Regions from separate parts of the Staphylococcus sp. EG-SA-2 genome, predicted to be linked through region 2. Evidence: predicted binding sites of a transcription regulator. Region 2 holds the regulator's gene; each other region holds the start of a gene.
What was found. The regulator LexA, encoded in region 2, represses DNA repair genes until DNA is damaged. The targets are predictions, from matches to a motif close to CGAACATATGTTCG.
Positions count from the first base shown of each region.

Region 1 (8,630 bases), on a different contig from region 2:
TCTGAAAAATTGTTATCATTTTTTGCCCAAGCTAAATCGTATCGCGACGCACTACCCGCTAAACAACTAGGTGGACTAAATACTGCGTATGATCTATATGTAGACATTCCGGATGAATCAGGTATGATAAGTAAAGTGACTTATATCCTGAGTTTACATAACATATCTATAAGCAACTTAAGAATCTTAGAAGTACGCGAAGATATATACGGTGCTTTAAAAATTAGTTTCAAAAACCCTACTGACCGAGAACGCGGTATGCAAGCATTGAGTGATTTTGATTGTTATATCCAATAATTATTAAGTCTCTTTTGATAAATTCCATGTATTCTTAGATATTATTGTGAAATCTATTGTGATATATGAAATATTTATCTTTAGAGACTTATTTTATACGAATCACAGTTATATATTACTTAAACCGTATAGTCATTACATTTTATGTCCAGCCATTAAACCTAATCTGCCGTGTTTTGTACCTGCTTCTGTAAACGATACTGCTTTGGACACAATACCTTTGCCGTATTTCAAATGTAATTGGTCTATCGTTTTAGCTAGACATTCGTCACGTTTGCGTTGGTATTCATCTTCAAACAGACTTAACTGTCGCTCATCCTCATTAATAAATTGACTCAAAGATATACTTAGCGTACGATATAGTGCTTGTTTATTACATAATTTATCTGCGAAATGCATTACTACTTTATAAATATCTTTTTCTAAGTTTGTTGGATCTTTCAAAGTATATTGCTTATGTACACCGCCTTCATCACTATAGCCAAAGGCAAAATGTATCGTTCTTGCCACTTTTTTTCTTGCTCGAACTCTGCTAGCAACATCTTCAATTAACTCTTGCATTACTACTTTTGCTTCATCAAAATGATAATCTCTCATTAATATTTGACTTTTGCATATCGATGGATTGCTGATCTTGTGCTTTTCACGTACTTTACTCTGATCTATCCCATTCGCATGTAGATGCATATCAACACCTAAAATACCGAACTCTTTTTTTAAAAATTTATATGGATATTTCGCTAAATCTCCTATAGTAAAAATTCCTCTTTTATTCAATTTGGCTTCTGTTCGACGATTAATACCCCAAAAATCTCGCAAGGGCTGAATTGGCCATAATTTCGTTGGTACATCTTGATATCGCCATTCAGCTATACCATTTTGACTATGCTTCGCTTCAACATCCATAGCAATTTTACTTAATAACATATTAGAACCAATGCCCACAGTACAATAAATGCCTGTTTCTTCATAAATTTCACGTTTAAGTCTTTCGCAAAATGCATGTACTGTAGAACTAAATCTATGATAGCTATCAGTAACATCCATAAAAAATTCGTCAATACTATATTGGTGTAAATCTTCAGGTGGAATATAACGCAATGCAATCTTAGAAATAGCAACTGAAACATTAAGATATTTACGCATACTTGGATTGATAATGTAAATATCATTTCTATGTGGTATTTCAAACAATCGCGACCCTGTCTTGATGCCTAATTCTTTTAATTTAGGTGTCGCAGCCAATATTACAGAACCCTGACGCTTAGTATCTGCAACAACAGCTAACTTTGTTTCTAATGGATCTAGCCCCTTTTCAATACAAGAAACACTCGCAAAAAAACTTTTTTGGTCAATACATAGAACATCCCTATCTTCTAATAAATGATAATTATACACTGTTATTCCTCCCTTACTTGAACCTTATTATATACGAACACGTGTTCTATTTCAACTATTTTAGAACAAATGTTCTGTTATTTTGCAAATGAATTTTTAAGTATTACATGATATACTCAAATTAATAATGATTAGGAGGTTTGGATGATGCCAATCGTCAATGTAAAATTATTAGAAGGTCGTTCGGATGAACAATTAAAAAATTTAGTTAGCGAAGTAACTGACGCCGTAGAAAAAACAACGGGGGCAAATAGACAAGCAATTCACGTTGTTATAGAAGAAATGAAACCAAACCATTATGGTGTGGCTGGCGTAAGAAAGTCAGATCAATAATTCTTCATAAGATGCATGCCAATTAATTCTTTGAAAACGAACAAGGCGACTTCTATCTGAGTATGATAGAAATCGCCTTGTTTATTTTTAATCTTCATCTAAAAAGTCTTTAATAGCTTGTTTATTTGTGTTTTTATTAATCTGTAATGCACTACCATCAGTATTTGTATTGACATCTTCGTATGAGTTCTTGATTGGCACAGTCAATGACTTAACATCTTTTTCACCTCGGATGCCAAAACTCAAACCTGTTTGGAAAATCCCTGAATCAGGAATGTTTGTATTCACATAGCCTCTTAAAATACCTGCAACTTTTGGTAATTTAACAACTGTTCTAAAATTAACCATTTCTTTTTTCAATGTTTGCATCACTTGTTGCTGACGTCGCACGCGTCCGAAGTCACCTTCAGGGTCGTGACGGAATCTTGCATAACCAAGTAATTCTTTACCATTCAACCTATGGTTACCCTTTTTCAAAGATACACCAATATTTTTCGACATATCCTTTTCGACATTAATTGGTACACCTTCTGGCATTAATTCATCAATCATTTTCTCAAATCCAGTAAAATCAACTACTGCATAATATTCAGGATTAATTCCTAAATTTTTATCAAGTGTTTTTCTAAGTAGCTCTGGACCACCTAAAGCGTATGCTGAATTAATTTTGTGTTTTCCATATCCTGGAATATCTGCATAAATATCACGCATGACAGACATCATTTTCATTTTTTTATTGATAAAGTCATATTGAACAACCATGATAGAATCTGTTCTTGATTGTCCACCTTGTGCTTTATCTGCACCGAGTACAAGAATAGAAATTTTACCATCATTTTTTACTGGTCCATTAAATTGATGTACTTTAACATCTTTCGCATGTTTCTTGGCATATTCTACACCGCTATTGTAACTATGTACAATATATACAACTAATGCGATAAGTAAAATTACAACAATCAGAAGAATGATAGGTAATTTCCTAATTTTCTTCTTCTTTTTTCGCTTAGGCGCCGAAGTGCGATGTTCACTTTGACGTCTATATTCGTTGTCATTAGTTTCTTTATCCATATTTACCTACCTTATATCTTCAAAAATAGATTTTTGTGTACTATAATAATCACATATTAACGTTATATAAAAACAATTCAAAAAGCAAGTGATTTCTTAATAAATCGTACTAAGGTCTAATGAAAGGATGTCAAAAATGAATATTAATACAGCTTATTTTGCCGGAGGTTGCTTTTGGTGTATGACGAAACCATTTGACACCTTTGACGGCATAGAAAAAGTAACTTCTGGATATATGGGCGGACATATTGAAAATCCTACTTACGAACAAGTAAAATCAGGTACGAGTGGTCATTTAGAAACTGTTGAAATTCAATATGATGTTGCATTATTCTCATACAATAAGTTATTAGAAATATTTTTCTCAGTCATTGACCCATTAGATACAGGTGGTCAATATCAAGACCGTGGTCCTCAATATCAAACAGCTATTTTCTACACTAATGATCATCAAAAAGAACTCGCTGAGACATATATCGAGCAGCTTAAAAATACGATTAATGCTGATAAGGCAATTGCAACAAAAATATTACCAGCGTCACAATTTTACAAAGCCGAAGACTATCACCAAGATTTTTATAAGAAAAATCCAGAGCGCTATGCAGAAGAACAAAAAATACGCCAAGAATACAAAAATAAGCAATAACATTTATACTTGATGAAACTGATTGGGCTGATAATAAAAGTTAGGCGACTTAACTTAAGCTCATTTCAATATTAAAATACGGTACAGATAGGAAACTTAAATATTCTTATCTGTACCGTTTTTTATAAATCATTCTTTATAGAAACCAAAAAATCCAAGCGCTTCAGGCATAACTGTATACCTCTTAGCACTTGGATTTTAATTATTTGTGACGTATTACACGCATTACTTTAGAAAGTGATTCCCAAAGCGAATTATCTTTACGATAAACTAAAAAGCGTGGTTCCCAATTCGGATTATATTTAGATTTATAACGACGTAATCCTTGGAAACGATATAGACCGTTGAAATGTTCAAAGACACGGCCTGCAAGTCGTTCTCTTAAATATGAATAATGCAATTGACCAACGTTCGATAACGTTGCCATACCCATATTAAATTTTGTATAACCTTGTTCTTTACTCCAAAGTAACATGTGCAAGTATAATCCATCCATTAATGGTAAATCTAACTCTGGCAACCATCTAATTAAATCGACTGAAATGGCATCATTAAAGTATGTTGGCATTAAACTACAGAATGCAATTACTTCATTTTCTTCATTTCGCATTACACCAATTGGCGCTTTAGATAAGTATTCTTCATTAAATTGACCCACAGAGAAATGCATTTCCTGACGATTATCTAGCCATAAATCACTTACATGTTGAAGCTCATTTATAAATTCAGTTGAAAACGGTGGTTCAATAATTTCGAATGAAATATTAAGTTCATCGAATTTGTTTAAAGTCGCTCTAAATCCACGGCGTTTTTTACCTGAAGTTGAAAATTGCGTTAAATCAATAATTGCTTCTTCACCTAATTTGAAAAATTGGTTACCGAAATTATGATATAAAGGCATGTGTTGATCTGTAACTTGATAGAATATAACATCATAGCCTAAATACTCAGCGTAATTATAGAATGCTTCTAACAATTCATCAAAGGCATTTTCATCACCTAACGGATCTCCAAGAACCACTAATGAACTTGCTTTATAACGATACATTAAAAATGCTGTTTTATTTTCATTAGTGAAAAACTGCTTGTCACCACTATATATCAAGTGACTCAAATAATTACCGCCGTACTGATTAATAATCTCCTCGCAATCTTCAATTTTAGAAGAAATACGTACTTTGCTAAATTGATAATCAAACAACCATGCAATCATACCTATGATGATAGCGATGATTAAAATCGTAAGCCAGAAGTAATAGCGCAATACAGATGTATGCATTTCAATCGTATAAATATCTAATGCATATAACGTTCCAGCAATAAATATATGGTTAACATATAAAATAAATAAACTGAATAAAAGCATTGCAACTATATTTCTCATTCTTACTGGGCGTTTCAACCTACGTGCTCTACGGAAAGCTACAATAAGCAGAACAAAAATAATAGCTAACCATGTTATTAAAATATATGAAGCGTAAGTGAAGAATGTCGCCACTGTGATTAATAAAATTGAAATCATAGCAAAGATAATGGCACGTCTACTTTGCTTATAAATACCAACTACATTCAGTAAAAGTAATAAACAAGCACTAGTATGAATTGCCAATAGAATATAATACGTTAAGTGATTTCCATCATATAAAGCATCGTAAACAATCGTTAAGTTATTTACAAAAAAGATCATACTTGTAAAGAATACTAAAATTGCTAATGATAATGATGGAATTTTAGCAATAATATCCTTTTGATAAGACATTAAAAATGACGTAACATCTTTAGCAGGAATAAAGTATTTAGATCCCTCAATGTACTTCTTAGCTGATGTACCAAATTCAAATGATGATAAAATTAATGCAATAATTACCGGTACAAAATAGTACGCAAAACGATATAGAAGTAGCATTAATAATACTTTTTCCTCAGGGACACCTAAAGTTTTAAATCCTAGTAATACAACTAAATCGAAAGCGCCGAAACCACCAGGAATAAAGCTGACTAAACCTGATAATGCAGCAATGATAAATATTGCAATAAAGGACATGAATGATACATGAGCGTCAACAATTACACCACAGAAATATAATACAACTGCAGCTGCTAACCATTCAACACACGACACTAAAGTGCAGTACAATCCTACAAAACGATTGTTTTTATCGGGTGGTCTAACCATTGAATAAATAATGAATAATGGTAAGAAAAATGACACTACATATAATACCCATCTTACCCATGTAATCTTATCTAAGATTAAAGATGCATCGAAAACATGGAATACAATTAGCAATGATAATAAGCTTAAACCTGTCAACATTGAAATAAGTATTAAGGATATAAAGTGAACTAATTTCTTTTTATCATGCGTATAGTTTTTATAAACCATTGCTCTAACGCCTGCACCAATAAAGCCACCGAAACCTACAATCGCATTCAATGCATTGATGATATAACTTACTCTTAAAACTTTGCCTAAGGATATATCCATTTTTAAAGCTCTAGATAAAATCACATCATACATTGATAGAATAACAAGCGATGCCCCACCACCAATAAATAGTAACACTAAGGACATACGGTTAATCTTACTAAATTCAACCAACGTATCTTTAAAGTTAATACCAGATAACTCCCGATACAATGTGATTGCTACAAAAATAAATAAAGCTGTAGCAAACGTAATTTTTAAGATTGAAAATATTTTGTTTTTAACTTCCTGATTCATTTTTTCACATCAATTCTAATTATTTCTGTTATAAATCAAAATATATCATATAAACCATAAAAATAGCATATCATTTACCTTTGATTTATATAACACTTTTGTCATATTGATATCTGTATTAAGAAGTAAATAGAAAATATTTCTATCTCAAACAGAACAATATGGTTATCTATACTGATTCATATTTAACATAAAGAAAATGATGAATCAATACTTATGAAAAATATTATTAATTAACAGCCGATTATGAGTGCTTCTTAATATATTAAAAATACCACTTATTTTTATTTTCGACATAATAATGAAGTACTAATCAAGTGGCAAATACTCGTTTCATTATGCATGTGCTTTATAAACGGCTAAACTTTCGTAAAAATTTATAAGCTAAACATGTGCTGATAATCATAAATGTAACTGCCCAACATTATAAGCACCATAAAAAATACCAACAAACATATAGTCATTGGTATTTTTTATTACTTATTCAACTATTTTATTACTTTCTTTAATATCATATTCACCTACATCATTACCATAGAAACGATTGTATCGACGTTTAAATAATTGGAATAAATGAGTAACTAATACTTTTAAAATAGCATATCCCGGAATACCTAAAATAACGCCTACAATACCAAGCAATTTGCCTGCACACAGTAAAATGAAAATGATTGTAAGTGGATGAATCTTAAGTGTTTTACCCATGATATTTGGTGAAATGAAGTGCCCTTCAACAAATTGTACTAAAGTCCATACTACTGCTAATTTTAAGAGCATCCACGGCGATGTTATAGCAGCTATTACAATAGCTGGAGAAATCGCTATAGTAGGCCCTAAATATGGTACAACACTTGTAACTGCCGCAATACTAGCTAATACTAAGCTATATTTCAACCCGATAACCGAATAACCGATAAACAACAGTATACCGATACAGAATGAAACGATAATTTGTCCTTGAATGTATGAACCAACTTGAACACTCATTTTTTCAAGTAGATCATGAAAATCTTTTCGGAATTTCGGTGGCATAATATTCGTTGAAAATTCTTTGAAGTGATGTCCATCTTTAAGCATAAAGAATAGTACAAATGGTGTTGTGACAATCACAACGCCAATATTAGCAATCGTTTCTGCAAACGTTGCAATTTTAGACCCAAAGCCATCTGTAAATTCACTTAACATAGATGGTATTTTCTTAGGTAAAGAATTTAACCAATCATTAATTTGACTATAATACGAAGAGAAAAACGTATTATTTGCTATTTTATCAATAGAATTAATTAATTTTTCTAGATATTGCGGTGAATTTTTAACTAAACTATCTACTTGCGAACCAATAATAGGTATCAATAAATTAACAATTAACGTAATAACACCTACTACAGCTAGATAAATAATAGAAATACCTGCAACTCTTGGTATTCTATAACGTTCCATCATATTTACGATTGGGTTAAATAGATAGAATAGAATTAAAGAGACGATGATAGGTGCTGCTATCGTCTTAAAAACGATGATAAAAGGATCAAAAACATATGATACTTTTTCGAAAATAAAAATAACAATACCCAACAATACTAGCGCTATTAATGAGAAGACTAAATCATTCCCACCAACAAACTTCATATACCGTGATTCGGTAAATTTTAAAAAATTCTTTCTTATATTCTTTTCATTTTCATTCAATTATAGATTCACCACCACTTAAAATATTCATAAGATGTTGTATAAAAACAGTCCACTTATGTAAAATTACTAACATCAATGATACCATACAAATACCCTTTACAGTAACGAAACGCCCGTGTAATACACTTAATTTAGGATTGATTAATCCTTTCTTCAAAATGATGAATGTGTAATGTTAAATATATAATTTCAGACTCACTGATATTAACATCAAATTGTTTTTGTATCATAGTTAAAATTTTATATGCTGTGTTATAGCAAATCGGATAGTGATTTTTAATCATAGACACAAAATCATCTTGTGCATGTATATATTCTTTTCTTCTTAATCGGCGAATTAAAAATTGTACGTGCCTTATAAAACGTTGGTATTGTAATGATTCCTTATCAACAGTTGTCACAAGGTCTGATTCAATGATATCTATACCTTTTTTAATAACATTATTGATCAAGGTCATCTCATGCATA
Region 1 is NZ_JACYHC010001349.1:24-8,653, forward strand. It holds partial or broken gene IDG60_RS21455 (prephenate dehydrogenase) at 1-297, shown strand, start outside; gene IDG60_RS21460 (Y-family DNA polymerase) at 433-1,695, opposite strand; gene IDG60_RS21465 (2-hydroxymuconate tautomerase) at 1,843-2,028, shown strand; gene IDG60_RS21470 (LCP family protein) at 2,116-3,099, opposite strand; gene msrA (peptide-methionine (S)-S-oxide reductase MsrA) at 3,236-3,745, shown strand; gene mprF (bifunctional lysylphosphatidylglycerol flippase/synthetase MprF) at 3,948-6,470, opposite strand; gene cozEb (cell elongation protein CozEb) at 6,951-8,159, opposite strand; gene IDG60_RS21490 (hypothetical protein) at 8,152-8,319, opposite strand; gene glcT (glucose PTS transporter transcription antiterminator GlcT) at 8,294-8,630, opposite strand, start outside.
Region 1: the regulator LexA is predicted to act here: its motif matches at 1,758-1,771, upstream of IDG60_RS21460 (Y-family DNA polymerase).

Region 2 (8,630 bases):
ATAATAGTAAAATTGTAATAAAGATTAAGCTCCAAGTAATGGGGTGGAAAAATTTAAATGTGTCCCAGAAATAAAGCACATTTGACGCTACTATGACATCAACACTTGTAACTAATGACCACAATGCCCAATACAACCATCCCATGGTAAAGCCAAGAGATGAGTCAATAAAGCGTGTTGAATAAGAGCTGAATGAACCTGATACTGGATAAAATGTTGCCAACTCTCCAATTGATGACATTAAGAAATATAGCATGACACCAATAACAAGATAAGCGAGTATAGCGCCTCCAGGACCAGCTTGAGAAATGATATTACCAGTAGCTACAAATAGACCAGTCCCAATTGCACCACCTATAGCAATCATGGAAATGTGTCTTGAGTTAAGACTACGGTTCATTTTATTATCTTCCATATTTAGTCTCCCATCTATTTAAATATACCCATTATTGTAAGCTTTTTAAGTGTACTATTCAATAACTATTTAGTACTGTAAAGCGAAAAAATTAAAATTTTCTGATTTTTTAATCATCTTGAGCATGTTTAATTGTAATTTTGATGGGGTTAAATTATAATATGTATTAAATTATAATTATTATAAATTGTGGAGGGATGACTATGTCACAACAAGACAAAAAGTTAACTGGTGTTTTTGGGCATCCAGTATCAGACCGAGAAAATAGTATGACAGCAGGGCCTAGGGGACCTCTTTTAATGCAAGATATTTACTTTTTAGAGCAAATGTCTCAATTTGATAGAGAAGTAATACCAGAACGTCGAATGCATGCCAAAGGTTCTGGTGCATTTGGGACATTTACTGTAACTAAAGATATAACAAAATATACGAATGCTAAAATATTCTCTGAAATAGGTAAGCAAACCGAAATGTTTGCCCGTTTCTCTACTGTAGCAGGAGAACGTGGTGCTGCTGATGCGGAGCGTGACATTCGAGGATTTGCGTTAAAGTTCTACACTGAAGAAGGGAACTGGGATTTAGTAGGGAATAACACACCAGTATTCTTCTTTAGAGATCCAAAGTTATTTGTTAGTTTAAATCGTGCGGTGAAACGAGATCCTAGAACAAATATGAGAGATGCACAAAATAACTGGGATTTCTGGACGGGTCTTCCAGAAGCATTGCACCAAGTAACGATCTTAATGTCAGATAGAGGGATTCCTAAAGATTTACGTCATATGCATGGGTTCGGTTCTCACACATACTCTATGTATAATGATTCTGGTGAACGTGTTTGGGTTAAATTCCATTTTAGAACGCAACAAGGTATTGAAAACTTAACTGATGAAGAAGCTGCTGAAATTATAGCTACAGATCGTGATTCATCTCAACGCGATTTATTCGAAGCCATTGAAAAAGGTGATTATCCAAAATGGACAATGTATATTCAAGTAATGACTGAGGAACAAGCTAAAAACCATAAAGATAATCCATTTGATTTAACAAAAGTATGGTATCACGATGAGTATCCTCTAATTGAAGTTGGAGAGTTTGAATTAAATAGAAATCCAGATAATTACTTTATGGATGTTGAACAAGCTGCGTTTGCACCAACTAATATTATTCCAGGATTAGATTTTTCTCCAGACAAAATGTTGCAAGGGCGTTTATTCTCATATGGCGATGCGCAAAGATATCGATTAGGAGTTAATCATTGGCAGATTCCTGTAAACCAACCTAAAGGTGTTGGTATTGAAAATATTTGTCCTTTTAGTAGAGATGGTCAAATGCGCGTAGTTGACAATAACCAAGGTGGAGGAACACATTATTATCCAAATAACCATGGTAAATTTGATTCTCAACCTGAATATAAAAAGCCACCATTCCCAACTGATGGATACGGCTATGAATATAATCAACGTCAAGATGATGATAATTATTTTGAACAACCAGGTAAATTGTTTAGATTACAATCAGAGGACGCTAAAGAAAGAATTTTTACAAATACAGCAAATGCAATGGAAGGCGTAACGGATGATGTTAAACGACGTCATATTCGTCATTGTTACAAAGCTGACCCAGAATATGGTAAAGGTGTTGCAAAAGCATTAGGTATTGATATAAATTCTATTGATCTTGAAACTGAAAATGATGAAACATACGAAAACTTTGAAAAATAAATTTGATATGTAGTTTCTATATTGCGTAGTTGAGCAGTTTATGATATCATAATAAATCGTAAAGATTCCTAACAAGAGAGGGTGTTTAACGTGCGCGTAAACGTAACATTAGCATGCACAGAATGTGGCGATCGTAACTATATCACTACTAAAAATAAACGTAATAATCCTGAGCGTATTGAAATGAAAAAATATTGCCCAAGATTAAACAAATATACGTTACATCGTGAAACTAAGTAATTCTTATCATTCAAATACGACGATTTGAAAATAAAGCGGGCTTACCTATTATATTGGGGAGCTCGCTTTTTTATGAAATTTTTGTGAAGAGTGATTAATGGATTGAGTTTCATCGGTAGAACAATATATGATTGTATTAGTTGTTACTTTATTAAAATTTGAGAATATTTATAGAAGGAAATAGATTACTGATTTTATAAAGTCACTTTGTTAGCGAATGCTTGAAAGAGTATTTAATATAGTAGAATTTAAAATTTCAAAGCGGAATTTAATAAGTACGAAGTAATTCTGGGTATGTTTTATAAATGTTCGATAATACACTTTAATCTTAAATATGATGGTTTAGAAAATGATTTAACAAAGAAATGAAACTTTACTGTTGAATTATGTGAGGATTGTGTTATTATATAAATCGTAATAATTACGATTTGATAAAAAGTGAGGTAACTATATATGGCTAAGAAATCTAAAATAGCAAAAGAGAGAAAAAGAGAAGAGTTAGTAAATAAATATTACGAATTACGTAAAGAGTTAAAAGCAAAAGGTGATTACGAAGCGTTAAGAAAATTACCAAGAGATTCATCACCTACACGTTTAACTAGAAGATGTAAAGTAACTGGAAGACCTAGAGGTGTATTACGTAAATTTGAAATGTCTCGTATTGCGTTTAGAGAACATGCGCACAAAGGACAAATTCCAGGTGTTAAAAAATCAAGTTGGTAAAATCAAATTTCGCACTTTAGCCCATTTACAATATCAATAAAACAATGTACAGTATATACGAATGCTATAAACTGAATGTTTTCTCATATTAATAAGGAAACATTCGGTTTTTAATTTGCATTTAAAAATAATTAGTTTTTAAAGGGGCTATTTAAAGTGAAAATATTTGATTACGAAGATATTCAATTAATACCTAATAAATGCATAGTTGAAAGTAGGTCTGAATGTGATACAACTATCCAATTTGGTCCGAAAAAATTCAAGCTACCTGTAGTTCCTGCAAATATGCAAACAGTTATGAATGAGAAATTAGCGAAATGGTTTGCTGAAAATGATTACTTTTATATCATGCATCGTTTTGATGAAGAAGCAAGAATACCTTTTATAAAACATATGCAAAATTCAGGCTTATTTGCATCTATTTCAGTTGGTGTAAAGAAAGCGGAATTTGATTTTATTGAAAAGTTAGCTCAAGAAAAATTAATCCCCGAATATATTACAATAGATATTGCGCATGGTCACTCAGATTCAGTGATAAACATGATTAAACATATAAAAAACCATATACCTGATAGTTTTGTTATTGCTGGTAATGTTGGTACGCCAGAAGGTGTTAGAGAATTAGAAAATGCTGGTGCTGATGCTACCAAAGTCGGTATAGGTCCTGGTAGAGTTTGTATTACAAAGATTAAAACAGGTTTTGGTACTGGTGGTTGGCAGTTAGCGGCATTAAACATATGTAGTAAAGCAGCTCGTAAACCTTTGATTGCCGATGGTGGTATAAGAACGCATGGCGACATCGCTAAATCAATTAGATTTGGTGCATCAATGGTCATGATTGGTTCATTATTTGCGGCACACGAAGAATCACCTGGTGAAACTGTAGAACTTGATGGTAAACAGTATAAAGAATATTTTGGTAGTGCATCTGAATTTCAAAAAGGCGAACATAAAAATGTAGAAGGTAAAAAAATGTTTGTAGAACATAAGGGTTCATTAATGGATACCTTAAAAGAAATGCAACAAGATTTACAAAGCTCAATTTCATATGCCGGTGGAAAAGACTTGAAATCATTACGTACTGTAGATTATGTTATTGTTAGAAACTCTATTTTCAACGGTGATAGAGATTAATATTTATAGTAGGTGATGTAAATTAAAAAATTCATAGTAACTGTTGTTGCGTTTTTATCAATTATTATCATTGCGCCAATAACAGAATTTAAACCATTCATTCATTTACAAAATGAAGTAAGACAATATATTGACATTCACATCAATAAAGAAACAATTTCTGCGGAAAATAAATTGGATACACCGAAGAAACAACAATTTGCCTTTAATAATATACAAATGAACATGTCGAAATCAGATGTTGAGAAAACATTAAATAAACCAAAAAGAGTGACATTTAATGAATATGGTACGAAGTGGTATACGTATTATGATGACGATTACAATAATTTTATAATGATAAGTTACATGAAAGATAAAGTTAATGCGTTATATACAAATCAAAATATAATCACTTCAAAATCAAAAATTAAATACAATACACCTAAATCGGTTGTAAGGCAAAGATTAGGCGAACCAGAAACAGAGATTGTTAAAGGTAGAGTGCGTTACGAACAAAATAATAAAGAATATGATGTTTTCCATAAAAATCACATTTATACGACGGTATTTTATGATAAGCATCGACGTAATAATGTAACAGCTGTTTTACAAGTAAGTGATGCTATGGAAAATAGATTAAAAGAACAATATGGAGCACCTTCGAAATCGCTTGCAGATAGTTTTGAACTACAAAATTTTGATTTAGTTAATGCTGAAAGAAAACAACATCAATTATCTACATTGAAGTATTCTAAACAGAATTCTGAAACTGCTCGTAAGCATAGTAAAGATATGGCCAAAAATCATTATTTTGATCATACAAATTTAAAAGGTCAATCACCATTTGATCGATTGAAAAAAGATGGTATTACATTTAACTCAGCCGGAGAGAATTTAGCATATGGTCAAGTTAGTAGTATCTATGCACATCAAGGATTAATGAATTCTATTGGTCACAGAAAAAATATTTTAAATGATACGTTTAAAATATTAGGTGTTGGTGTTGATTTTAATGATGAAAAACAACCTTTTTGGACAGAAAATTATACTGGTTAATGTTTTTGGTATGAGTTTAAAGGGTAATGTTTGTCTGTAAGGAAGTAGATAAACATGATGACAACAGATAAACCAAAAGATGCGGATATACTTGAACGCGTCAAAGATATACTTAATAAAAAAGAAAGAAAAAAATAATAATGGCTCGCTCCTGTAAATTATTACGGGGGCGAGTTTTAATTTGTGTAACATTTTGCAGGAATCTGTAATTCAAAATTTATATTAAAGAATGAGATTATCTAACAATTCGCAATTTCTGTTTGAACTGAATTTAGATTAGAATAAATAAAACCTCTTGAAAACGAAACTTTTTCAAGAGGTCCAAAATTTATAAAAATGAGGGTTTAACAATTACGATAATATATAACGGTTTAAAATATTACATTTCGCGGTACAAACCAATTACTTTCCCAATTACAGCAACATTGTCGAGGTAAATTGGCTCCATTGTACTATTTTCAGGTTGTAATCGATAACGATTTTTTTCTTTATAGAAGCGTTTGACAGTTGCTTCATCTTCCTCAGTCATAGCAACAATAATGTCTCCATTTTCTGCTATGGTTTGACTGCGAACAATTACTTTGTCTCCGTCTAATATACCAGCCTCAATCATACTGTCGCCTACGACGTTTAATATGAATATGTCGCTATTATGTGTCGATGTTAAGTGTTCAGGTAATGGAAAATACTCTTCAATATTTTCTACAGCGGTAATAGGAACACCTGCTGTGACTTTACCAATAACTGGCACATGAATCGTTTCTTCCATATTAATATTATCATTTGTTTGATCACTTACAATTTCTATAGCACGTGGTTTCGTTGGATCTCTTCTTATATATCCTTTTTCTTCAAGACGTGAAAGATGACCATGAACAGTTGAACTGGATGCTAAGCCAACTGCTTCACCAATTTCGCGAACACTAGGCGGATAACCTTTCATTTGAACAACTTGTTTAATATAGTTATATATTTCGCTTTGTCGTTTTGTTAATTCTCTCATATATAGGCACTCCCTAAATTAATTTAAATACAGTATATCATTAATTCACAACCAAAACAAACATTTGTTCGTTAAAATATTGACACAGAACATAAGTTCTGATAAATTACTTATACAAACAAATGTTCTAGGAGTGGAAATGATGTTTTACAATAAATATAAAAACGTATCAACATATATCATCATATTTTTAGTTTCAAGTGCAGCCTTTGCAATATTCTTGTTAAGTGCGAACGTTAGTGCTCACTCGGAACAAGTGTACGAAATGACTGACCATCAAATTAAGAACAATACGATAAATAAAGCATACGAACATAAAGACCCTACAAACAATGGCGAACAAAGAGATGGGAAAGTGTTCGCTTTAATAAATTGATACATTGTCACAACGTTATTTTGCCTATTTTTGCGAAATAGCGTTTTTTTATTACTTTTTTGCTGGTCTTAAATTTGTTATATTTTGTTAAAGTATTATAATGATTGAATAAACAAATTGAAGGTAGGTTTTTTAATTGAGTAATTCTGATTTGAATATCGAAAGAATTAACGAGTTAGCTAAAAAGAAAAAAGAAGTAGGATTAACTCAAGAAGAAGCAAAGGAGCAAACAGCCTTAAGAAAAGCTTATCTTGAGAGTTTTAGAAAAGGGTTTAAACAACAAATTGAAAATACTAAAGTAATTGATCCAGAAGGTAATGATGTAACACCTGAAAAAATTAAAGAGATACAACAAAAAAGAGATAATAAAAATTAAATCACAAATCTGTAAAGAATTTTCTGACATTATAACTTGAAATAAGTATTTTACTTATCTTTTTATTTTAAAATAAGTTATAATGTATTTGATAAAATTGAAGAAGGGAAGATACACAAGATGTTTAATGAAAAAGATCAATTAGCTGTTGATACGCTACGTGCACTAAGTATCGACACAATCGAAAAAGCGAATTCTGGTCATCCAGGATTACCTATGGGAGCTGCCCCAATGGCTTACACTTTGTGGACACGTCATCTGAATTTTAATCCACAATCTAAAGATTACTTCAATAGAGACCGTTTCGTATTATCGGCAGGGCATGGTTCAGCATTATTGTATAGCTTGTTACATGTTTCTGGTAGTTTAGAATTAGAAGAATTAAAGCAATTTAGACAATGGGGTTCTAAAACACCAGGCCATCCTGAATACAGACATACTGATGGTGTAGAAGTTACTACTGGACCACTTGGACAAGGTTTTGCTATGTCAGTAGGATTAGCTTTAGCAGAAGATCACCTAGCAGGGAAATTTAATAAAGAAGGATATAATGTTGTAGATCATTACACATATGTATTAGCTTCTGACGGTGATTTAATGGAAGGTATATCGCATGAAGCAGCTTCATTTGCTGGACATAATAAATTAAGTAAATTAGTTGTTTTATACGATTCAAATGATATTTCATTAGATGGCGAATTAAACAAAGCTTTTTCTGAAAACACAAAAGCTCGTTTTGAAGCATATGGTTGGAATTACTTACTAGTTAAAGATGGTAATGATTTAGAAGAAATTGATAAAGCGATTACTACAGCTAAATCTCAAGAAGGACCAACGATTATTGAAGTTAAAACAACAATCGGATTTGGTTCACCGAATAAAGCAGGAACTAATGGTGTTCATGGGGCACCTTTAGGTGAAGTTGAAAGAAAATTAACATTCGAAAATTACGGTTTAGATCCTGAAAAACGTTTTAATGTTTCAGAAGAGGTATACGAAATTTTCCAAAATACTATGTTAAAACGTGCTAATGAAGATGAATCTCAATGGAATTCATTATTAGAAAAATATGCAGAAACATATCCTGAATTAGCAGAAGAATTTAAATTAGCGATTAGTGGTAAATTGCCTAAAAATTATAAGGATGAATTACCACGTTTTGAACTGGGTCATAATGGTGCATCTCGTGCTGATTCTGGTACTGTTATTCAAGCAATCAGTAAAACTGTCCCTTCATTCTTTGGTGGATCAGCAGACCTTGCTGGTTCAAACAAATCCAATGTAAATGATGCAACAGATTATAGTTCTGAAACACCTGAAGGTAAAAATGTGTGGTTTGGTGTACGTGAATTTGCTATGGGTGCTGCTGTAAATGGTATGGCTGCACATGGAGGTTTACATCCATATGGTGCAACATTCTTCGTATTTAGTGATTATTTAAAACCAGCGTTACGTTTATCATCAATTATGGGATTAAATGCAACGTTCATCTTCACACATGATTCAATTGCAGTAGGTGAAGATGGTCCTACTCATGAACCAATTGAACAATTAGCTGGATTAAGAGCTATTCCAAATATGAATGTTATCCGTCCTGCTGATGG
Region 2 is NZ_JACYHC010001127.1:14,477-23,106, forward strand. It holds gene IDG60_RS18760 (amino acid permease) at 1-415, opposite strand, end outside; gene IDG60_RS18765 (catalase) at 619-2,136, shown strand; gene rpmG (50S ribosomal protein L33) at 2,227-2,376, shown strand; gene rpsN (30S ribosomal protein S14) at 2,830-3,099, shown strand; gene guaC (GMP reductase) at 3,256-4,233, shown strand; gene IDG60_RS18785 (CAP domain-containing protein) at 4,255-5,271, shown strand; gene lexA (transcriptional repressor LexA) at 5,651-6,274, opposite strand; gene sosA (DNA damage-induced cell division inhibitor SosA) at 6,417-6,650, shown strand; gene IDG60_RS18800 (DUF896 domain-containing protein) at 6,787-7,026, shown strand; gene tkt (transketolase) at 7,147-8,630, shown strand, end outside.

Region 3 (8,630 bases), on a different contig from region 2:
ATTTAAAATATAGAACTATTTTTATGAGCAAATGTTTTTATGATTGATGTTATAATATGAATATTACAATGAATCATAATTTGTTAATTAAACAAGGGGTGAGGTTCACCATGACAGTTGCAGAGAAAAAAGAATGGTACCTAGAATACGAAATTGAAATTAATAGACCGGGTCTTTTAGGTGATGTATCTAGTTTATTAGGTATGTTAGGTATAAGTATTGTTACAATTAATGGTGTTGATCAAGGTAAACGAGGCCTTTTAATTAAAACAGACAATCTTGAAAAAGTTGAACGTTTTGAGCAAATAGCTCGTGGTATAAATGAAATTGAAATAACAAAGCTTAAAAAACCAGAATTAAGAGACCGTCTTGCAGTTAGACATGGTAGATATATTGAGCAAGATGCAAAAGATAAGAAAACCTTTCGATTTGAGCGTGAAGATTTAGGCTTGTTAGTAGACTTTTTAGCTGAATTGTTCAAAGAAGAAGGTCATAAGTTGATTGGCATTAGAGGTATGCCACGGGTTGGTAAAACTGAATCAATTGTTGCGGGAAGTGTTTGTGCACATAAGAGATGGTTATTTATTAGTTCTACTTTAATAAAACAAACTGTACGTAGCTCTCTAATTAAAGGGGAATATGATGCCAATCATGTATACATTATTGATGGTGCAGTTACTGCCAGAGAATCTAATCCAAAACATCAAGAGCTTGTTAACGAAGTTATGACGTTACCATCAATCAAAGTCGTTGAACATCCAGATTTATTTGTTGAAACAAGTACTTGTACAATGGAAGATTTTGACTATATTATCGAATTGAGAGAAAATGAAAATCAAGAAATACATTACGAAGAAATGAAGAAACAGACAGTCCAAAGTAAGAATAATTTAGATTTTGGAGATCCGTTTGGTGGTGGTTTTGGTTTCTTCGAGTAAGTGTAAGGAGGCTATGAATTGAAAACGGTCGGTGAAGCGCTAAAAGGTAGACGTGAAAGGTTAGGAATGACTTTAACAGAATTAGAGCAACGTACTGGAATTAAACGTGAAATGCTAGTGCATATTGAAAATAATGAATTCGATCAACTACCGAATAAAAATTACAGCGAAGGATTTATTAGAAAATATGCAAGCGTAGTAAATATTGAACCTAACCAATTAATTCAAGCTCATCAAGATGAAATTCCATCGAACCAAGCCGAATGGGACGAAGTAATTACAGTTTTCAATAATAATAAAGACTTAGATTATAAGAGTAAATCAAAAGAGCCAATACAATTATTAGTAATCATGGGTATTACAGTTTTAATAACTTTATTGTTATGGATCATGTTAGTTTTAATATTTTAACAGAAATAAATTAGTGAGAAATGAGGATGTATAATGAATATTCCGAACCAGATTACGGTTTTTAGAGTAGTGTTAATACCAGTTTTTATATTGTTTGCGTTAGTTGATTTTGGATTTGGCAATGTGTCATTTCTAGGAGGATATGAAATAAGAATTGAGTTATTAATCAGTGGTTTTATTTTTATATTGGCTTCCCTTAGCGATTTTGTTGATGGTTATTTAGCTAGAAAATGGAATTTAGTTACAAATATGGGGAAATTTTTGGATCCATTAGCGGATAAATTATTAGTTGCAAGTGCTTTAATTGTACTTGTGCAACTAGGACTAACAAATTCTGTAGTAGCAATCATTATTATTGCCAGAGAATTTGCCGTAACTGGTTTACGTTTACTACAAATTGAACAAGGATTTGTAAGTGCAGCTGGTCAATTAGGTAAAATTAAAACAGCAGTTACTATGGTAGCAATTACTTGGTTGTTATTAGGTGATCCATTGGCAACATTGATTGGTTTGTCATTAGGACAAATTTTATTATACATTGGCGTTATTTTTACTATCTTATCTGGTATTGAATACTTTTATAAAGGTAGAGATGTTTTTAAACAAAAATAAATATTTGTTTATACTAGATTTCATTTTCATATGGAATCTAGTTTTTTTAATCCCAATTTTAGAAATTAGCCACGCAATTGTTTATAATGATATATTGTAAAACAATATTTGTTCATTTTTTAGGCAAATGTGTTGTAGCATCTGATACATTGAATCTAAAATTGATGTGAATTTTTAAATGGAATACATGAAAAAAGAATTAAACGATACAAGGGGGATATAAATGTCAATTGCCATTATTGCTGTAGGCTCAGAACTATTGCTAGGTCAAATCGCTAATACCAACGGACAATTTCTATCTAAAGTATTTAATGAAATTGGACAAAATGTATTAGAACATAAAGTTATTGGAGATAATAAAAAACGTTTAGAATCAAGTGTACGTCATGCGCTAGAAAAATATGATACTGTTATTTTAACAGGTGGCTTAGGTCCTACGAAAGATGACTTAACGAAGCATACAGTGGCCCAGATTGTTGGTAAAGATTTAGTTATTGATGAGCCTTCTTTAAAATATATTGAAAGCTATTTTGAGGAACAAGGACAAGAAATGACACCTAATAATAAACAACAGGCTTTAGTAATTGAAGGTTCAACTGTATTAGCAAATCATCATGGCATGGCTCCAGGAATGATGGTGAATTTTGAAAACAAACAAATTATTTTATTACCAGGTCCACCGAAAGAAATGCAACCAATGGTGAAAAATGAATTGTTGTCACATTTTATAAACCATAATCGAATTATACATTCTGAACTATTAAGATTTGCGGGAATAGGTGAATCTAAAGTAGAAACAATATTAATAGATCTTATCGATAAACAGACTAATCCTACGATTGCGCCTTTGGCGGGAAGTCATGAAGTATATATTAGATTGACTGCAAATGCCGACTCAAAAGAACAAGCACAATCATTGATTCAACCTGTTAAACAAGAAATTCTTGATCGTATTGGAGAATATTATTATGGTTCAGATGACACATTAATTGAGCAAGCTGTAATAAAGAAAATTCATGAACCTTTTGTAATATATGATGGTATTACTAATGGTGCTTTATATCATCGATTGAAAGAAGTGGATTTAAACGATGTTCTAAAGGGTATGATTAATCACAATGAAAACTTTGTTGATATTAATAAACCTATTGAGCAGCAATTAAAAGATGCAGTGCAATTTGTTAATAAATTGTTTAATGTGTCATCAGCAATTATTCTATTAGAGTATGATGGTGTAGTCCATATAGGCTATGATAATAACTTTGAATTTAAAACTGAGCAATTTAAAATGTCTAAATCTAGAAATTTATTAAAGAACAGAAGTCAAAATTATGCGCTCATAAGATTATTAAATTGGCTTAGAACAACAAATTAATTGTATTATCGATAAAAATATAAGCACGTTTGTTCGTTTTTGCGTTTTGATTTCAAGATTTTATACGAACAAATATTCGCAAAACACTTGTATTTTATTTTGAATCCTTGTATAGTATTGATAAGATAATTAAAAGATAGCAATTTCAATTAGGAGGTCTCGCTTTGGATAACGATCGTCAAAAAGCTTTAGATACAGTAATTAAAAATATGGAGAAATCTTTCGGTAAAGGTGCCGTAATGAAGTTGGGTGACAATATAGGTCGCCGAGTTTCAACTACATCAACTGGTTCAGTTACATTAGATAATGCGCTAGGTGTAGGTGGCTATCCTAAAGGACGAATTATTGAAATTTATGGTCCTGAAAGTTCTGGTAAGACAACAGTAGCGCTTCACGCTATTGCTGAAGTACAAAGTAATGGCGGGGTGGCAGCATTTATCGATGCTGAACATGCTTTAGATCCAGAATATGCTCAAGCATTAGGCGTAGATATCGATAATTTATATTTATCGCAACCGGATCATGGTGAACAAGGTCTTGAAATCGCCGAAGCATTTGTTAGAAGTGGTGCAGTTGATATTGTAGTTGTAGACTCAGTTGCTGCTTTAACACCTAAAGCTGAAATTGAAGGAGAAATGGGAGACACTCACGTTGGTTTACAAGCTCGTTTAATGTCACAAGCGTTACGTAAACTTTCAGGTGCTATTTCTAAATCAAATACAACTGCTATTTTCATCAACCAAATTCGTGAAAAAGTTGGTGTTATGTTCGGTAATCCAGAGACTACACCAGGTGGACGTGCATTAAAATTCTATAGTTCAGTAAGACTAGAAGTACGTCGTGCAGAACAGCTTAAACAAGGACAAGAAATTGTAGGTAATAGAACTAAAATTAAAGTCGTTAAAAATAAAGTGGCACCACCATTTAGAGTAGCTGAAGTTGATATTATGTATGGACAAGGTATTTCTAAAGAGGGTGAACTTATTGATTTAGGTGTTGAAAACGACATCGTTGATAAATCAGGAGCATGGTATTCTTACAATGGCGAACGAATGGGTCAAGGTAAGGAAAATGTTAAAATGTACTTGAAAGAAAATCCACAAATTAAAGAAGAAATTGATCGTAAATTGAGAGAAAAATTAGGTATATCTGATGGTGATGTTGAAGAAACAGAAGATGCACCAAAGTCATTATTTGACGAAGAATAGTACACAAATTTATATCTATAGTTAAACTTAGCAAATATCCTTATAGGATTGATTGAAAGTGATATTCATCTCATAAAGCTAGAATAATATCTAACTTTATGGGATACACTACAAATCGAGACTATAAGGTTTTTTATTTTATTTATTATTACATTATCAATAGTTTTATAATCGAGCTTCAAAACTTTAGAAAATAGTAGAAATAGCATTCAATATAGTGCAAAAGTGCAAATTGATAACTTGACACTTATCTCCTATAAACCGTACAATTAATTTGTATGATTTATATATAATTTCATAAAGTCATATTGAATTTCATATAAAGAGCAAACCCTAGAAAAGGAGGTGTTTGTGTGAATTTATTAAGCCTCCTACTCATTTTGCTGGGGATCATTCTAGGAGTTGTTGGAGGGTATGTTGTTGCCCGAAATTTGTTGCTTCAAAAGCAATCACAAGCTAGACAAACTGCCGAAGATATTGTAAATCAAGCACATAAAGAAGCTGACAATATCAAAAAAGAGAAATTACTTGAGGCAAAAGAAGAAAACCAAATCCTAAGAGAACAAACTGAAGCAGAACTACGAGAAAGACGTAGCGAACTTCAAAGACAAGAAACCCGACTTCTTCAAAAAGAAGAAAACTTAGAGCGCAAATCTGATCTATTAGATAAAAAAGATGAGATTTTAGAGCAAAAAGAATCAAAAATTGAAGAAAAACAACAACAAGTAGATGCAAAAGAGAGTAGTGTTCAAACGTTAATAATGAAGCATGAACAAGAATTAGAACGCATCTCCGGTCTCACTCAAGAAGAAGCTATTAATGAGCAACTTCAAAGAGTAGAGGAAGAACTGTCACAAGATATTGCAGTACTTGTTAAAGAAAAAGAAAAAGAAGCTAAAGAAAAAGTTGATAAAACAGCAAAAGAATTATTAGCTACAGCAGTACAAAGATTAGCAGCAGATCACACAAGTGAATCAACGGTATCAGTAGTTAACTTACCTAATGATGAGATGAAAGGTCGAATCATTGGACGAGAAGGACGAAACATCCGCACACTTGAAACTTTAACTGGCATTGATTTAATTATTGATGACACACCAGAAGCGGTTATATTATCTGGTTTTGATCCAATAAGAAGAGAAATTGCTAGAACAGCACTTGTTAACTTAGTATCTGATGGACGTATTCATCCAGGTAGAATTGAAGATATGGTCGAAAAAGCTAGAAAAGAAGTAGACGATATTATTAGAGAAGCAGGTGAACAAGCTACATTTGAAGTGAACGCACATAATATGCATCCTGACTTAGTAAAAATTGTAGGGCGTTTAAACTATCGTACGAGTTACGGTCAAAATGTACTTAAACATTCAATTGAAGTTGCGCATCTTGCTAGTATGTTAGCTGCTGAGCTAGGCGAAGATGAGACATTAGCGAAACGAGCTGGACTTTTACATGATGTTGGTAAAGCAATTGATCATGAAGTAGAAGGTAGTCATGTTGAAATCGGTGTAGAATTAGCGAAAAAATATGGTGAAAATGAAACAGTTATTAATGCAATCCATTCTCACCATGGTGATGTTGAACCTACATCTATTATATCTATCCTTGTTGCTGCTGCAGATGCATTGTCTGCGGCTCGTCCAGGTGCAAGAAAAGAAACATTAGAGAATTATATTCGTCGATTAGAACGTTTAGAAACGTTATCAGAAAGTTATGATGGTGTAGAAAAAGCATTTGCGATTCAGGCAGGTAGAGAAATCCGAGTGATTGTATCTCCTGAAGAAATTGATGATTTAAAATCTTATCGATTGGCTAGAGATATTAAAAATCAGATTGAAGATGAATTACAATATCCTGGTCATATCAAGGTGACAGTTGTTCGAGAGACTAGAGCAGTAGAATATGCGAAATAATTTTTGTCTCCCTCACAAATTAGTGAGGGAGCTTTTTTAAGTTGTAGTCTCAATCTAATTAGACAGCACTTTATCGGTAATAACTATAGTAAACAGTGGTTATTTGAAAGTAAGACGGACCTTATATTAAATAAGAAGTTATTGCTTTTAATAAAAATGTTTTAGGCTTCGTATTTACTATATTTATATTATGTAAACCTATAAAGATGAGTGCTTTTCTAACCAATAAAAAAGAAGAGAAGATGTAACACATCTTCTCTTCTGCAATATTAATTAGGATTTATTTCTAAGTTGAGTTATTTTAATTGTAAATCTGTTTTCTTTAATTCTTTTATAACTTCTGCAGTATCATAACAATTTGTTGCAATTGTTGAATATCTCTCTGCTAAACGATATGCATTAATGTAAAGCTTTAAACTTTCTTTAGCTATATCCTCTGCATCTTCGAATTTTGATGGGTTAGACATAACCACTAATTCTGCAAATTTTTCTGGATCAATATTAATAGACATGTATTTATTTACAACTCCTATTTATTTTGATGTCTTAATACTAACATATTGAAGTTTTCAGACAAAGTAATGTCTCTCTATAATTGAAGAAAAATAATTCAAAGAATTTAATATTTACTTTAAATATTAGAACGTATGAATTAAACTAGTATTTATGAGAGGATGAACAAAACATGAGAATAATGTTTATAGGGGATATCGTAGGTAAAATTGGACGAGACGCAATTGAAACGTACATACCTCAACTGAAGCAAAAGTATAAACCAACAGTTACAATTGTAAATGCTGAAAATGCAGCACATGGTAAAGGTTTGACTGAAAAAATATATAAACAATTACTAAGAAATGGTGTAGATTTCATGACTATGGGTAATCACACATATGGTCAACGTGAAATTTATGATTTTATAGATGAAGCAAAACGTCTAGTAAGACCAGCGAATTTTCCGGATGAAGCGCCGGGAATTGGTATGAGATTTATACAAATTAATGATATTAAACTTGCAGTTATTAATCTGCAAGGAAGAGCGTTTATGCCAGATATTGATGATCCTTTTAAAAAGGCAGATCAATTAGTCAAGGAAGCACAAGAACAAACTCCGTTTATATTTGTTGATTTTCATGCAGAAACAACTTCTGAAAAGTATGCAATGGGATGGCATTTAGATGGTAGAGCTAGCGCTGTTGTTGGAACGCATACACACATTCAAACAGCAGATGAACGTATTTTACCAAAGGGGACAGGGTATATAACGGATGTTGGTATGACAGGTTTTTATGACGGCATTTTAGGAATAAATAAAACAGAGGTAATTGAGCGTTTTATCACTAGTTTGCCACAAAGACATGTTGTTCCAAATGAAGGTAGAAGTGTATTATCTGGTGTTGTTATTGATTTAGACAAAGAAGGTAAAACAAAGCACATCGAACGTATATTGATAAATGATGACCATCCATTTTCAACATTTTAAAATTACGTAAGTAAACATTCGAATTGGACCCTATCGTCCATTAGTATGAATTTAATATAGTACCACTGTTTACATAGTAAATCGGTGGTTCTTTTTGTTATCATTTAATATGAAATATATCCATAGGAGGCATATAACTATGAAACCACAATTATCGTGGAAAGTTGGCGGTCAACAAGGCGAAGGTATTGAATCAACTGGGGAAATCTTCGCTACGGCTATGAATAGAAAAGGATATTATTTATATGGATATAGACATTTTTCAAGTCGTATCAAAGGTGGACATACGAATAATAAAATTAGAGTTTCTACGACGCCTGTTCATGCAATTAGTGATGATTTAGATATTTTGATTGCATTTGACCAAGAAACAATTGATGTTAACCATCATGAAATGAGAGAAGACAGTATTATTTTAGCTGATGCCAAGGCTAAACCTGTGAAACCAGAAGGATGTCATGCACAGCTTATTGAATTACCTTTTACAGCAACCGCTAAAGAATTAGGTACAGCATTAATGAAAAACATGGTTGCAATAGGTGCTACTAGCGCATTGATGAATTTGAATACAAATACATTTGAAGAACTTATTACTAATATGTTTTCTAAAAAAGGTGACAAGGTAGTTGAAGTCAATATCCAAGCATTAAACGAAGGTTATCAATTAATGCAATCCCGCTTACCTGAAAT
Region 3 is NZ_JACYHC010000219.1:8,049-16,678, forward strand. It holds gene ymfI (elongation factor P 5-aminopentanone reductase) at 1-6, shown strand, start outside; gene IDG60_RS02080 (YmfK family protein) at 111-938, shown strand; gene IDG60_RS02085 (helix-turn-helix domain-containing protein) at 957-1,349, shown strand; gene pgsA (CDP-diacylglycerol--glycerol-3-phosphate 3-phosphatidyltransferase) at 1,383-1,961, shown strand; gene IDG60_RS02095 (CinA family nicotinamide mononucleotide deamidase-related protein) at 2,185-3,336, shown strand; gene recA (recombinase RecA) at 3,501-4,544, shown strand; gene rny (ribonuclease Y) at 4,898-6,457, shown strand; gene IDG60_RS02110 (hypothetical protein) at 6,754-6,969, opposite strand; gene IDG60_RS02115 (TIGR00282 family metallophosphoesterase) at 7,143-7,940, shown strand; gene IDG60_RS02120 (2-oxoacid:acceptor oxidoreductase subunit alpha) at 8,080-8,630, shown strand, end outside.
Region 3: the regulator LexA is predicted to act here: its motif matches at 3,402-3,415, upstream of recA (recombinase RecA).